2 linked regions of the Thermochromatium tepidum ATCC 43061 genome follow. The protein of the gene in region 1 interacts with the protein of each later gene in a pairwise test. Links are inferred from orthologs where the notes say so. Each region holds a gene or a part of one and is shown on either strand. Other genes may lie near its edges.

Region 1 (8,991 bases):
ACCTTCGGTGGCAAAGGCATGATGACGCAGCCCGTCCCAGAACAGCCCGGCCTGTCCGAGTCCGGTTCCGGCGGCGACCACGCAGGCATTGCCCTGACTGTGCGGATCGCCGGGATGGAGTTCGGCCAGATCGTCTGCGCCAAGGATGGGCACACCCCAAGCGACCGCCTCCAGGTCGTTGATCAGTTCCACACAGGTCAGGTCAAGGCCCTGCTCCAGGGACTCGGCATCCAGCACCCAGGGCAGATTGGTCGTTTCGCAGCGCTGGTCGTGCACGGGACCGGCGACGGCGAAGACCGCGAACCGGCAGTGGACGCCCGTCTCGAGCAGGTAACGCTGGACGATCTGATCGAGCGAGCCAAAGGAGGCGCTTGGATAGCGTCGGGTCTCGCTGAGTCGCACGGATCCGCCATCCGTCTCGGCCAGACCAAGGGCCGTCTTCGTGCCACCAATGTCACCTACCAACAAGCGCATATCCGGATCTCCAGTCACCTGGCGGCGAGCAAGCCGTCGCCCTCGGCGGGGATGAGGGCCGCCATCAGTGGGCGGAGATCATAGCAAGAGGCGCGCGTGACGGCGAAATTACCACCCGAGTGGGCGCCGCCCAGAACCCCGCCCGAACCCGGCAAGGGTACGGGCGGAAACACCAGAATCAAACGTCGAGCCGCTTATTGGCTCTTAGAGCTCTTGGTGCTTGGCTGGGTGGTGGCAGGATAGGCATAGCCCGGATAGGGGTAGTAGCCAGGATAGGCATAGACGGGGACGCCCCAATAGGGCACACCGTAGAAGGGCACACCGTAGGGATAGTAGCCACCATAGTAGGGATAGCCGTACCAGGGGCCACCCCAGGGGCCGTACCAGGGGTCGTACCAGGGGTCATCCCACCAGGGACCACCCCACCTGAAGGGGTTCCAACCCCAGAAGGCATTGGCAGGTAAGCTGGCGAGCGCGGAGGCTCCGGCCAGTGCCAAGGCCAGAAGGAGTCGCTTCATCGTCATCTTCAGATCCTCCACATTGAGAATACCGTTCCATCAGACTGCCTCATTCCTGCCCAAACAGGAACAACGCTGATGTCCTGCTTGACTGAGGACAGTTTCACTGCACCCTTGCAGGTGCAGCCAGAGCCGCCCTCATCCACAGGCTGACACGGCGGAACTCGCCGTAGGGCCGTTTAGGACGGCCAAGCCATACATACGCCAGAAATTTCTGGCCGCATTCATGTCCCGGTCTTAGGCTGCGCCACACCCCGGGCAGGGTCTATTGCCCTGTGGCGAGCGTCATGTCTTTCTACACCGCACCACAGACCGGGCAGGTCTTGCGGCGGGCAAACCAGAGATTCGCGACCACCACCCGCCCCGGCGCTTGGCCTTGTACTCCAAGGGGAAGCTGCGCAAGCCCCTTGACCTCGGGTACGACGGCATTCTAACGACGCTCGGCAAACCCATACAAGACGACTGTGCTACCGTTCAATCCCTTGATGAACGCCACTATCCCGAGCGCCTGCCCCATGTCCCAAGAGTATCCACTGCTCCTCGTCGATGCCTCTGGCTATCTGTTCCGGGCCTATCACGCACTGCCCAAGCTGACCAATTCGCGCGGCGAGCCGACCGGGGCCCTGGTCGGCGTGCTCAATATGCTGCGCAAGCTGATCGAGGATCAGCGGCCCGACTACATCGGTGTGGTCTTCGATGCCGGCGGTCGGGGGTTTCGGCATGAACGCTATCCAGACTATAAGGCCAATCGCCCGGCGCCGCCGGAGGATCTGCGCGCCCAGATCGAGCCGCTCCAGACGATCATCCGTGCCCTGGGGTTGCCGCTGCTGGTGGTCCCCGGGGTCGAGGCGGACGACGTGATCGGCACCCTGTCGACCCAGGCCGCGGCCCTGGGTCTGCCGACCCTGATCTCGACCGGGGACAAAGATCTGGCGCAGCTGGTCGATGAGCACGTCACCCTGGTCAATACCATGACCGGGACCTGGCTCGATCCGGCAGGGGTGCGCGAAAAGTTCGGTGTACCGCCCGAACGCATCGTCGATTATCTGGCCTTGATGGGCGATAGTGTGGACAACATCCCAGGCGTACCCGGGTGTGGGCCCAAGACGGCGGCCAAATGGCTCACCGATTACGGCGATCTCGATGGGGTCATCGCTCAGGCCGCCTCCATCAAGGGTAAGATCGGCGAGTCGTTGCGCACGGCACTCGACCAGTTGCCCCTGGCGCGCGAACTCCTGACCATCAAGCGCGATGTCGCCCTCGACTTCGGTCCGACCGATCTGCGACCGACCCCGCCAGACATTGCGACCCTGCGCGCCTGGTACGAACGTCTGGAACTGCGCCGTCTGTTGGCCACCCTCGATGGGATGGGGGTCGCAGGCGCACCGCCCACCCAGAGGCATCAGACCGGTCACGAACCCCAGTACGAGCTGGTCCTGACCGAGTCCGCCCTGGAGGCGTGGCTGGCGCGGCTGCGGACGGCCGAGCTCATCGCCCTGGACACCGAGACCACCGCGCTCGATGCCCGGCGGGCCGAGCTCGTCGGTATCTCGTTTGCGGTAGCACCCGGCCAGGCGGCCTATGTCCCGCTCGCCCATACCTATCCGGGCGCGCCCCAGCAGCTCGACCGCGACCTGGTCCTGGCGCGATTGAAACCGGTGCTGGAAGACCCCGACCGCCCCAAGGTCGGCCAAAACCTCAAGTACGACCTCACCGTGCTCGCCCGCTATGGGATCGAGCTGCACGGGATCGCCCACGACACCCTGATCGCGAGCTATGTGCTCGATAGCACCGCGCGCCACGATCTAGACTCGCTGGCCAAGCGCTTTCTCGGCCATGACACCATCCGTTTCAAGGACGTCGCCGGCACAGGCAGCAAACAGATCCGGTTCGATCAGGTCCCCCTAGAACAGGCCGGTCCCTATGCCGCCGAGGATGCCGAGGTCACACTCCGACTGCACCAGGTCTTGCAACCGCGCCTGACGGCGGTGCCCAAACTCGAACGGCTCTATCGCGAGATCGAGATGCCATTGGTGCCTGTGCTCGCGCGTCTGGAACGCGCCGGGGTGCTGATCGACGCCGAGCAGCTCGAATCCCAGAGCGCCGAACTGGCGCGCCGGATCCTCGAATTGGAGGAGACGGCCCAGCGGGTTGCGGGCCGGCGGTTCAATCTCGGCTCGCCCAAGCAGATCGCGGCGCTCTTGTTCGAGGAACTGGGGTTGCCGGTGGTCGCCAAGACGCCCAAGGGTGCCCCCTCGACCTCCGAGGAGGTGCTCGAACAGCTGGCCCAAGTCCACGAGCTGCCCCGGATCATCCTCGAACACCGCCTCCTCTCCAAGCTCAAATCGACCTATACCGACAAGCTACCACGCCTGATCGACCCCGCCACTGGGCGCATCCATACCTCTTATCATCAGACGGTCACGGCCACCGGACGGCTGTCGTCGAGCGATCCCAACCTCCAGAACATCCCGATCCGCACCGAGGAAGGACGACGCATCCGGCGTGCCTTCATCGCCGCACCCGGTCATCGTCTGCTCGCGGCCGACTATTCACAGATCGAGCTGCGGATCATGGCCCACCTCTCGGGCGATGCCCGTCTGCTCGCCGCCTTCGCCGCGGGTTTGGACATCCATCGTGCCACCGCCGCCGAGATCCTGGGTCTGGCGCCCGAGGCGGTGACCAGCGAGCAGCGCCGTTCGGCCAAGGCGATCAATTTCGGGCTCATCTATGGCATGTCGGCGTTCGGGCTCGCCCATCAGCTCGGGATCGAGCGTGCAGCGGCCCAGGCCTATGTCGAGCGCTATTTCGAGCGCTATCCCGGGGTGCGCGAGTTCATGGAACGCATCCGTCACCAGGCACGCGAATGTGGCTATGTCGAGACCCTGTTTGGTCGTCGCCTGCATCTGCCCGAGATTGGTCACAGCAACCAGACCCGCCGCGCCGCCGCTGAGCGGACCGCTATCAATGCACCCATGCAGGGTACGGCCGCCGACATCATCAAGCGTGCCATGATCGCAGTCGATGTCTGGATCGAGACGACAGGGGCGCCGGCCCGACTCATCCTCCAGGTCCATGACGAACTGGTGCTGGAGGTCGCCGAGACCGCACTTGAGGAGACCCGTGAGGCGGTGCGCGCGGCGATGGAGGGGGCCGCCGAGCTCGCCGTGCCCCTGGTGGTCGAGATCGGCAGCGGCGCCAACTGGGATGACGCCCACTGAGCTGGGAACCAAATCCGATTCCGATGGTCAGACAAAACGAGCGAAACGGGACCGGACATCTCCCCCCTGGATGACGGTCTCAACCCCGGCCCCCAGCCGGGGTTTACCCCCGAAGCCTCGACCCCGGACTTCGGGGGTCTTTGTTTGGTCGCTTCAAGGGGAAGCGAGCCTGCCCCAGCTGCTCCGGATCATCGCGCCGACCTCAGCGACAGGGCGTGAAGAAAGGATTGGCCATGGCCTCGCGACACTGAGCCCCGATGGACGATTCGGCCTGGATCTCGTCTTCCAAGGGCAAGGGCTCCTTGGACATTTCCAACAGCTCGCGCGCGAGTCGGCACGGCTCGCTGCCGGCACAGTCCGAACGCCCACCCTCGCCACAGACCCGGCTGACCAATTCCAGACAGGGGGCGGTATCCTGCTTTGGCTCGCGCGCTCGGTGCGGCGGTGCCTCGTTCCAGGTCTCCAGCATCTCAGGGTTCGGCACCGCAACGCCATCGCGGACGATGACGACTGAGCCATCGTCCAGACGATGCACGCCATCCCAAAGTGGCGTGCGTTGAGCGCCATCCAAGCGCCAGGCGCGGCGCGTGGCCGCATCCACCTCGACCCTGGAGCCGTCCGATAGGCGCGCACTCCAGTCGGCGGCCTGGGACTCCAGACTCAGGCCAAGCCAATACACCGACAAAATCCAAACAAACAACATTGAAGACCTCATGCCTTGATGCAGACCAGCTGTAAATTCAAGCGCGTTTAGGGAATGCGCCGGGAGACCTGGGTCGAGCCTGCCTGCGCGCAGATCGCTGATGGCCTTTCAGGACACCGCCCGCAATCGCGGTGCCGGCTGCAACTCGGGCATGGGCACTGGCTGGACGGGTTGCTCTGGTCGCTCATAAGAGACACGGACATTGCCGGCTCCCAACAGCCCACGCAACTGCTTGAGCAAGGCATCGGTCGGACGGACGCGCCAGGCGCTCCCCAGCTTAAGCTCGCCGACCGCACCGGGGCGACGGTAGATCAAGCGGATCGGCAGGCTTGTCTCGCGCGCCAGGTCGCGATGGGCAAGCAGGGTCGTGCGCAGTTCCTCGACCCGCTCCAGTCCGTGCGCATGGGCAGACGAATCGGACAGATCCAGTGTCAGGAGCAGGTGGTCGGCGGCGGTCGCGCGCGCCTCTTCGAGGGGGCGCACGCTGTCGGCGCGCAGCGACCAGGTATCGCGGAACTCGTCGAAGTTGAGCGTGCCCGTAAGGCTCAGGATCCGGTCGGCGACCAGCAGCTGACGCACCTGCTCATAGAGCTCAGAGAAGACCGTGGCCTCGATGCGTCCGGTGCGATCGTCGAGGAGCACCGAGCCCATACGTCCGCGCTGGGTCTTGCCGTGGCGCACACCGACCACCAGTCCGACGACGGTGTATTTTTCGCGACCTGACTGGGCGCTGCGCACAGGCAGGTCGCGGCGTCCGAGTTCGCGATCGGTCTCGAGCAAACGGGCGATGCGCACCGCGCCCATGGCCTTGAGCTCGTCTTCGTAGCGGTCGATCGGATGCCCGGTCAGATAGAGTCCAAGCGTCTCCTTCTCGCCCTGGAGACGCTGCTCATCCTCCCAGTCGGCGAGGATCTCAGAGGCGAGCTGCGGATCCGGCGCAGGCTGTCCACTGGGTTCGAGCAGGCCGAATAGATCGACCTGACCGGTGGCGCGGGTGTTGCGCGACTGCTCGGCGGCCTTGAGCGCCGGCGGCAGATGGTCCATGAGTGTGGCGCGGTTGGGTCCGAGTTCATCGAGCGCGCCGGCGCGGATCAGCGACTCCAGTACGCGGCGGTTGACCCGTTGCAGATCGATACGACCGCAGAAGTCCCAGAGGTCGCGGAAGGGTCCGCCGGCTCGACGCGCCTCTAGGATGGCCGCGATCGCCGACTCGCCCACGCCCTTGACCGCGCCCAGACCATAGACGATGGTCCTGTCATCGGCGACGCTGAAGCACTCGTCGGAACGATTGATGGCCGGTGGCTCGACCCGAAGCTTCATCATCCGGCATTCGTCGATCAGGGTGACGACCTTGTCGGTGTTGTCCATGTCCGCCGAGAGCACGGCCGCCATGAAGGCAGCCGGGTAGTGCGCCTTGAGCCAGAGGGTCTGGTAGCTGACCAGGGCATAGGCGGCACTATGGCTGCGGTTGAAGCCGTAACCAGAAAAATACTCCATCAAATCAAATATATGCGACGCAAGCTGGCCGTCGATCCCGCGTGCCCGCGCCCCCTGCTCGAAGGTCGCGCGCTGCTTGGCCATCTCCTCGGGCTTCTTCTTGCCCATGGCCCTTCGCAATAAGTCGGCACCACCCAGGGTATAGCCGCCCAACACCTGAGCGATCTGCATCACCTGCTCCTGATAGAGGATGATGCCATAGGTGGGCTTGAGGATCGGCTCCAGGTCCGGGTGCGGATAGGCAACCGGGGCGCGCCCATGCTTGCGTTCGATGAAGTCATCGACCATGCCCGATTGCAGCGGACCAGGCCGGAACAGCGCCACCAGCGCCGTGATGTCGTCGAAGCAGTCGGGCCTGAGCTTCTTGATCAGCTCCTTCATCCCGCGCGATTCGAGCTGAAACACCGCCGTCGTCTCGCAGCGTCTGAGCAGATCAAAGGCCTTGGGATCGCACGGGTCGATACACCCGAGGTCGAGCGGTGGCTCGCCCCGGGCGGCGCGCCCGGCATTGATGGTCTTGAGCGCCCAGTCGATGATGGTGAGGGTGCGCAGCCCCAAAAAGTCGAACTTGACCAGCCCGACCTGCTCGACGTCGTCCTTGTCGAACTGGGTGACCAGATTCGACCCACCCGGTTCGCAATAGAGCGGTACGAAATCGGTCAGCTTGGTCGGGGCGATCACCACGCCGCCGGCGTGCTTGCCGGCGTTGCGGGTCAGGCCCTCCAGCTTGCGCGCCAGGTCGAGGATGGTGCGCACCTCTTCGTCCTCCTCATAGGCGCGCCGGAGATCCTCGCTCTCCTTGAGTGCCTTTTCGAGGGTCATCCCCAGCTCGAAGGGCACCATCTTGGCGATCTTGTCGACGAAACCATAGGGATAACCCAGGACGCGCCCGACATCGCGCACCACCGCCTTGGCCGCCAGGGTGCCGAAGGTGATGATCTGCGACACCGCCTCGCGCCCGTATTTGCGCGTCACATAGTCGATGACCCGATCGCGCCCTTCCATGCAGAAGTCGATATCGAAGTCGGGCATGGACACGCGCTCTGGGTTCAGGAAGCGCTCAAACAGCAGGTCATGGGCGATCGGGTCGAGATCCGTGATCTTGAGCGCATAGGCGACCAGGGAACCGGCCCCAGAGCCACGCCCGGGCCCGACCGGGATGCCGTTGTCCTTGGCCCATTGGATGAAGTCGGCCACGATCAAGAAGTAGCCGGGGAAGCCCATCTGGATGATGACGGCGAGCTCGGTCTCGAGCCGTTCCTCATAGATCCGACGCCGCGCGGCATACTCGGGTGCGTTGCGATCGAGGATCCGCTCCAGACGCCGTTCCAACCCCAGACGCGACTGCTCGATGAAGAAGCTCTCCGTAGTCATGCCCTCGGGGACCGGGAACACCGGGAGAAAGGTCTTGCCGAGCTTCAGTTCCAGGTTGCAGCGCTTGGCGATCTCGACCGTGTTCTCCAGGGCCTCGGGCAGATCGGCGAACAGCTCGGCCATCTCGTCCGGGGTCCGCAGATACTGCTCTTCGCTGTAGTCGCGTGGGCGGCGCGGGTCGTCAAGGGTGCGGCCCTGATGGATGCAGACGCGCGCCTCATGGGCCTCGAAGTCTTCGGCGAGGAGGAAACGCACGTCATTGGTCGCCACCACGGGCACACCGCGCCGCAGCGCCAGGTCCACACTGGCCTCGATCAGCTCACCTTCCTGGGGGCGACCGGTGCGGATCAGCTCCAGGTAATAGCGGTCCTCGAACACCGACAGCCAGGCATCGAGGCGCTGCTCGGCCAGCTCGTCCCGACCCCTGAGCAAGGCCTCGGCCACGTCGCCGCGCGTCCCCCCCGAGAGCGCGATCAGGCCCTGATGCGCCTCCAGGATCCAGTCGCGTTCGACCTGGGCCAACCCCTGATGTTGACCCTCGATGAAGCTGCGCGAGACGAGCTGCATCAGGTTGTGATAGCCCGTCTCGTCCTGGACCAGCAGGACCAGTCGGTACGGGCGGTTGGCGTCCTCGGGGTTGCGCACCCAGAGATCGGCGCCGGCGATCGGCTTGACCCCGGACGCTATGGCCGCCTTGTAGAAGCGCACCAGCCCGAACAGATTGCACTGGTCGGTGACGGCGACCGCCGGCATCCCGGCCGCTGCGACCGCCTTGACCAGGGGCTTGAGACGCACCAGGCCATCGACCAGCGAATACTCGGAATGCAGATGCAGATGAACAAAGGTTGGGTCCACGGAAGTCCTGCACGACGGCTGAGAAGCGGGGCGACCCCAGAGCGAGGGGCGCTAGTCTAACGGTCCTGCCCCAGCCTTCCGAGCTGGAAAAATCCATCGAAATCGGGTTTGAGATAGGTACCAAACGTAGGGGCACGGAAAGCCTCGATGGATCCGTGACTTGCGTGGAAGATGTCGAAGGGAGGCATGTCGTTCATGCCACCATGATCGGCGACGCGAGGATCACGGCGATCGGTGGCGAACGCTCAGCGGGCGTTTGGGCACCTCGGCCATCAGGGTACCAGGGTGTCGGATAGCAAGCCCCACCGTTTAGGGAAACACTGAATCAATCGCGACTCCCCGAATCGCG
Region 2 (6,404 bases), 1.6 Mb from region 1 along the record:
ACGCCGACTTCGAGTCCATCGAGGATGTCGGTCCCAGGGGTGGGCGCGTGATCCGTGGACATCGCATCCAGGGTTCGGAGGCGCGCGACTACATGCTCTATGTGCCGGGTGGAACGGATGGGGCGCCGCGTCCGTTGATCCTGATGTTGCATGGCTGTCAGCAGGACGCCGACGACATTGCGCGTCTAACCCGCTTCAACTGGCTCGCCGACACGCTGGGTTTCAGCGTCCTCTACCCAATCCAGTCACGCACAGCCAATGCCGCCGGCTGCTGGAACTGGTTTTTGCCCGAGCATCGGCGTTCCGATGATGGTGAGGCCGCGCTGCTCGCCGCACTGACCGCAGATATCGCCGTCCGGCATGGTGCCGATCCCTGTCGGCTGTATGTCGCCGGATTCTCGGCGGGTGGTGCCATGGCTTTGGTGCTCGCCGCGATCTACCCGGCGTTCTTCGCCGCCGTCGGTGTGCATTCCGGTTTGCCGTATGGACTGGCCCAGGATCAGGTCTCGGCGCTGACGCTCATGCATCAGGGACCATCAGCCCTTGGCGGCCTCCGGACGCGGATCCCGAGGCTGGGCGGGGTACCGGTGATTGTGTTTCAGGGCGACGCGGATCCTAGGGTCAATCCGGTCAATGCGCCCTTGATCATCGAGCAGGCGTTGGCCGAGGCTGACAAGCCGCGCGTCACACGCGAGAGGGGGCGATCGGCGGGCGGTCTGGACTACACCCGCACCTGCTATCTGAACGCCGCCGAATCCATCCGCGCCGAACTCTGGATGGTAGAGCGTGGCGGACACGGCTGGTTCGGCGGCGATCCGGCTGGATCCTTCGCCGAACCCAAGGGGCCGGATGCCTCAGGTGAAATGTTGCGTTTCTTTCTGAGCCTGGCGCCGGCAGTTTGAGGTCGGGTCGCCAAGGCGACCCGATCCGTCGAGGATCCCAAATCCTGATCCGTTTACTTAAGGAAACGCTGAATAAATCGCGTGTCTCTCAATCGCGGCTGAAGTCGTTCCAAAAAATCAATGGGTTACGTGAGAAGGTGTTGCCACGAATGGAATCAATCAGCGTTTCCTTAAGGAACTATCCCTCTTCCCTCTTGTAAATACGCACAGAGGTGCCGCTCTTGAGCGTATTGTCGGCGAGCTGGTTCCAGCGCCGAATCTCTTCGATTGAGACACGATAGCGGCGCGCCAATCCGGTAAGCGACTCGCCAGGCTGGACGCGATGCGTGATGAGGGTCTGCTTCTGACGGGTCGGTATTTCGAGCGTCTGGCCCGGAAGCAGCGGATCATGCTCGGAGAGACCATTGGCCTCGGCCAAGGTCTTGAGATCCAGGCCATGACGCCGTGCAACGGCGGCCAGTGTCTCGCCGCTCCTGACGGTATGGGTGCGTGGGCCTCTGTAGGCGTCGGTGTCCGTCAGAGGCATCCGAGCCTGTGGAGCGCGGCTGACGACCACGGGGAGAGGCTGAGCATCGAGCTGGATCCCCGGTGAGCTGGCGCTGATGCGTGCTCCCTGACCCTGGGGTACGTTCAGCTCAGCCACTGTTGGGCGTGACCAGCGCCCGATCTTGAGATCCGGATTCAGTCGCTTGAGCTCGTCGAGCTTGACGCCGTTGTCCATAGCGACCTTGACCAGATCCATCGGCTGGTTAGAACGGATCACGTCGATGCCGATGCGATCCGGGATGGCAGGCAGATACTGGCCGTAGCGACGCGAATCAGCGACCAGCTTGGCGGCGGCCAGGATCTGCGGCACATACTGCTGGGTCTCGTTCGGCAGGTTCAGCGACCAAAAATCGGTGGGCTTGCCCGCAAGGCGGTTGGCCTCAATGGCCGAGGATACACAACCCGGGCCACAGTTGTAGGCGGCCAGGGTCAGTTCCCAGTCGCCCTCGAAACGCTTGTTGAGCTGTTCTAGATAGTCCAGTGCGGCGCGGGTCGAGGCAATCACGTCGCGCCGCTCGTCGGTCCCCTCATCTAGACGTAGGCCCATTTCGCGCGCGGTCGAGGGGATGAACTGCCAGATGCCGGCGGCAGACTTGGGGGAGGTAGCCGCCGGGTCGTAGCGGCTTTCGATCTGCGGCAGCAAGGCCAGCTCCATCGGGAGACCGCGGCGCTCGATCTCGGCGACGATGATCGATAGATAGGGCGAAGCGCGCTGCGAGAGTCGTTCCAGATAGCGCGGATTGCGGCGGAAGCGTTCGAGCGCGGCATCGATGCTGGCATTGGCCTGGAGATCGAGCCGCATCCCGGCGCGCACGCGCTGCCAAAGATCCCCTCCTGGGCCGATCCGTCCGCCCTCCAAGACTTGCGAACGGGCCCTCAGCCTGACATCACGGGCGGGTCTGACATAACCATATTCACGCGCCGAGACCACATCGGCATACAGGTCGCTGGAACCATCCAGCTTGGCGAGGTCGCCTTGACCCGCGCAACCAGTGAAAAAGGGCAGGGTGAGGGCCGATAAGGCGCAGGCCATCGGCCCCAGAGGTTTGGCTTTTGGCATGGGAACCCCGACTAAATTAACGTAACTTATTGATTAAGCGAAATATTATTAAAATTGTATGGTTATCATACGCAAAGGCCGCTCTGAATTCCACAACGAACATCCGCTTGGTAGAGATTTGGGGGGTCGGGACAAGCGGCGATGATCGCGGTTACCATGGTCGTCCCGATGAGACCAAAGGCATGACCAGAGATCCACCAGACCAGTCCGATCCCTTGCAGGCGTGGTATCGCACGGCGCTCGGTGCTGCGGTAGCCAGGTATGAGGACGACTGTCTACGACGTCTGTTGTCCAATACCTTCGGCTACTATCTGGTACAGATCGGTGCGAGCGAGCATTTCAGTGAGGCCTTGGCGACGAGCCGGATCAGGCATCGCGTATTGCTGCCCAGCACGGCTCCGACCGAGGCCGCACAGGGATGGAGCCTCGTCGGTGAGCCGAGCGCCCTGCCCCTGGCCTCTGACAGCATCGATGTCGTTCTCCTAGCGCATGTCCTGGAGTATTCGGATCGCCCGCGTGTGATCCTCGCCGAGGTCGAGCGCGTGCTCATCCCCGAGGGGCGCTTGATCCTTCTTGGGTTTGATCCGCTGAGTCTGTGGGCGCTGGGACGTCTCTGGTGGCCGAGCCGTCGGCGACGGCCCTGGAATGGACGCTGGCGTTCGTCGATCCAGGTCGAGCGCTGGCTGACCGAGCATGGGTTCGAGATCGAGACGCGCGAGCGGGCCCTATTCTGTGTCCCCTTTGTTACTCCAGCCGGGGCGATCTGTCGCTTCGTCGAGTCACTCGGACGCCGGTTCTGGCCGCTATTTGGCGGTCTCTATGCCATTCGCGCCGTCAAGCGGGTCGCGCCACTAACCCCGATCAAGCCCTATCGCACCAGTCGTTGCGCCTTGCTGCCGGGCGGCGCCATCCGCCCCACGACTCGAGGGACTGGGCATGCCTGATTGGGTCGAGGCCTTCACCGACGGCGCCTGCAAGGGCAATCCCGGCCCCGGCGGCTGGGGCGTGTTGCTGCGCTGGGGTGGGGTCGAGAAGGAGCTACTGGGTGGCGAGCCCCAGACCACCAACAACCGAATGGAGCTGATGGCCGTGATCATGGCGCTGGAGGCGCTCAGGTATCCGGCCCGGATCCGCATTACCACGGACTCAACCTATGTCAAGCGCGGGGTCACCGAGTGGCTGTCGCACTGGAAGCGTAATGGCTGGCGCACTGCCGATCGCCGTCCGGTCAAGAATCGCGATCTCTGGGAGCGTCTAGACCAGGCGCTCGCCCAGCACGAGGTAAGCTGGCGCTGGGTCAAGGGCCACACCGGGCACCCCGAGAACGAGCGCGCCGACCGGCTCGCCAATCTGGGTGTTCCAACGGGAGGATACTGAAATGCGTCAGATCGTTCTGGATACCGAAACCACGGGTCTTGATCCACGCGAGGGTCACCGGATCATCGAGATCGGCGGCGTCGAACTGATCGACCGGCGCCCGAGCGGCCATAACTTTCATGAATACATCAACCCCGAGCGTCAGATCGACGCCGAGGCCGAGACCGTGCACGGCATCAGCAATGCCCTCCTGGCTGACAAACCGCGTTTTGCCGACATCGCCGAGCGGCTGATCGAATATCTGCGCGGGGCTGAGCTCATCATCCACAACGCCGCCTTCGATGTCGGCTTCCTCGATTACGAATTCAGCCTGTGGCGTGGCAGTGAGGCCCCACAGATCGCCGATCTCTGCACCCTAACCGACACCCTGACGCTCGCGCGTCGGCTCCATCCAGGCCAGCGCAATGGGCTTGATGCACTCTGCAAACGCTATGGGATCGACAACTCGCACCGCACCCTGCACGGTGCGTTGCTCGACGCCCAGATCCTGGCCGACGTCTATCTGGCGATGACCGGTGGGCAGGTTGCGTTGTATCTCGACGGTGAGGGTGGCGAGCGGATCGGCGATGACAAGCGAGGGGTGTATCGAGGCCGCGTTGACGTCGAGCGACCGCGCCTGCGGGTGGTCCGTGCGACACCGAGCGAGCTGGAGGCGCATCAGACCCGGCTTAAGGAGATTCAAAAGGCGAGCGGCAGCTGTGTCTGGCTCGGTGCGCTCGGATAATCAGGTCTGCTGCCGGCGCTGCGGTTGACGTCGCCCGGCGCCGGCACCATCGCTGATCTCTTCCAATCCCCGGAGGTCGAGCAGCTCGATATGCTTGCGTTCGACACGCACCAGACCCTCGTCCTGGAAGCGGGTGAAGAGCCGGCTGACGGTCTCGACGGCGAGCCCCAGATAGCTGCCGATCTCATGTCTGGACATGCTGAGATGGAAGTCCGTGGCCGAGAGTCCACGCCTGTGCAGGCGTTGCGAGAAGCTGAGCAGAAAGGCGGCCAAGCGCTCCTCGGCATTCTTCTTGCCGAGCAGGCGCAACAGGTCGGTATCCTGGCCGATCTCCTTGCTGAGCAAGCGGTACATCTGGTGCTGGAGGCTTGGGATGATCGCGGTCAGCTCCTCCAGCCGCGCGAAGGGGAGTTCACAGATGGCCGAGGTCTCGAGCGCACGGGCCGAGCAGGCATGCTGGCCCTTGTCGATGGCGTCCAGCCCCAGGAGCTCGCCGGGCAGGTGGAAACCAAGCACCTGTTCGCCGCCCTCGCTGCCGGGGGTAAAGGTCTTGAGCGAGCCGGTCTTGACGACGTACAGAGAACGGAAGTGGTCGCCCTCGCGAAACAACAGGTCGCCACGATGCAGCGGACGGGAGCGCTTGACGATGTCATCGAGCCGCTCGACGTCTTCGGGTGTCAGACCCATGGGTAGGCAGAGCGAGGAGAGTGTGCACTGGCGACAAGCGACACGGATGGATTCGATCGAGATCACGGTGTTTTGATTCAAGGTTTCTACCCTCGCTCCTTGGCCTGGCCCGCTGCAGGCGATAGGGTTTTGTTTTTGATCTGGATCAATGATCCGGTGTTATTAACCCGATCCCTTCTCAAACTCAAGTGCCGATATCAGGCCGCCAGCCTCGCGTTTCCAGCCAAACCAGGCCAAAAGCTCGAAGCTGAATCGCATTGAGCCAATGCAGCGATTTTGGTAGCTTGTCTCGCCATCCGAGTCGCGACCCTCGGGCTTACTCGACCCCCCTCGACCCCCGTTCACTATGACAAAGTTCATCTTCATCACCGGCGGTGTGGTGTCATCGCTGGGTAAGGGCATTGCCTCGGCCTCGCTGGCGGCGTTGCTCGAGGCGCGCGGTCTGCGCGTCACCATGATCAAGCTCGATCCCTACATCAACGTCGATCCGGGCACCATGAGCCCCTTCCAGCACGGCGAGGTCTATGTCACCGACGACGGGGCCGAGACCGACCTGGACCTGGGCCATTATGAGCGCTTCCTGCGTACCCGGATGGGGCGTAACAACAACTTCACCACCGGTCAGATCTACGAGAGCGTGATCCGCAAGGAGCGTCGCGGCGACTATCTGGGCCGCACGGTGCAGGTCATCCCGCACATCACCGACGAGATCAAGGCCAGCATCCGCCGCGGCGCCGAGGGTGCCGACATCGCCATGGTCGAGATCGGTGGCACCGTGGGCGACATCGAGTCGCTGCCATTCCTGGAGGCGATCCGTCAGATGCGGGTCGAGGAGGGACCGGAGAACTCATTGTTCATGCATCTAACCCTGGTGCCCTACCTCCGCGCCGCCGGCGAGATCAAGACCAAGCCGACCCAGCACTCGGTCAAGGAACTGCGTTCGATCGGCATCCAGCCCGACATCCTGCTGTGCCGCGCCGAGAAGCTGCTGCCGGACGAAGAGCGGCGCAAGATCGCGCTCTTTACCAATGTCTCGGAGAAGGCGGTCATCTCGGCCATCGACGCCGACAACATCTACCGCATCCCGCGGCTGCTCCATGCCCAGGGC

Evidence for each region. Proteins that work in one complex are often made in the same cells at the same time.
Region 2: the proteins of dnaE (region 1) and dnaQ interact in binary tests that used the Escherichia coli proteins (3 or more experiments, as listed by UniProt). The link is inferred for Thermochromatium tepidum ATCC 43061 from one-to-one orthologs.

Annotation. Positions count from the first base shown.
Region 1 is NZ_CP039268.1:1,030,620-1,039,610, reverse strand. Bases 4,825-8,991 are described here. They hold dnaE (DNA polymerase III subunit alpha), read right to left. Parts: upstream 8,643-8,991; coding sequence 5,025-8,642; downstream 4,825-5,024. Other genes in these bases: E6P07_RS04820 (hypothetical protein), read right to left, coding at 4,825-4,916. In the rest of the region: glk (glucokinase), read right to left, coding at 1-474; E6P07_RS04830 (sulfur globule protein CV3), read right to left, coding at 669-992; polA (DNA polymerase I), read left to right, coding at 1,508-4,213; more of E6P07_RS04820, read right to left, coding at 4,416-4,824. UniProt on the Escherichia coli protein: DNA polymerase III is a complex, multichain enzyme responsible for most of the replicative synthesis in bacteria. This DNA polymerase also exhibits 3' to 5' exonuclease activity. The alpha chain is the DNA polymerase catalytic subunit.
Region 2 is NZ_CP039268.1:2,676,462-2,682,865, reverse strand. The notes cover bases 2,941-5,747. They hold dnaQ (DNA polymerase III subunit epsilon), read left to right. Parts: upstream 2,941-3,886; coding sequence 3,887-4,609; downstream 4,610-5,747. Other genes in these bases: pyrG (CTP synthase), read left to right, coding at 5,643-5,747; fnr (fumarate/nitrate reduction transcriptional regulator Fnr), read right to left, coding at 4,610-5,377; rnhA (ribonuclease HI), read left to right, coding at 3,445-3,885; E6P07_RS12420 (class I SAM-dependent methyltransferase), read left to right, coding at 2,941-3,452. Also shown: E6P07_RS12430 (extracellular catalytic domain type 1 short-chain-length polyhydroxyalkanoate depolymerase), read left to right, coding at 1-902; E6P07_RS12425 (transglycosylase SLT domain-containing protein), read right to left, coding at 1,081-2,508; more of E6P07_RS12420, read left to right, coding at 2,691-2,940; more of pyrG, read left to right, coding at 5,748-6,404. UniProt on the Escherichia coli protein: DNA polymerase III is a complex, multichain enzyme responsible for most of the replicative synthesis in bacteria. The epsilon subunit contain the editing function and is a proofreading 3'-5' exonuclease.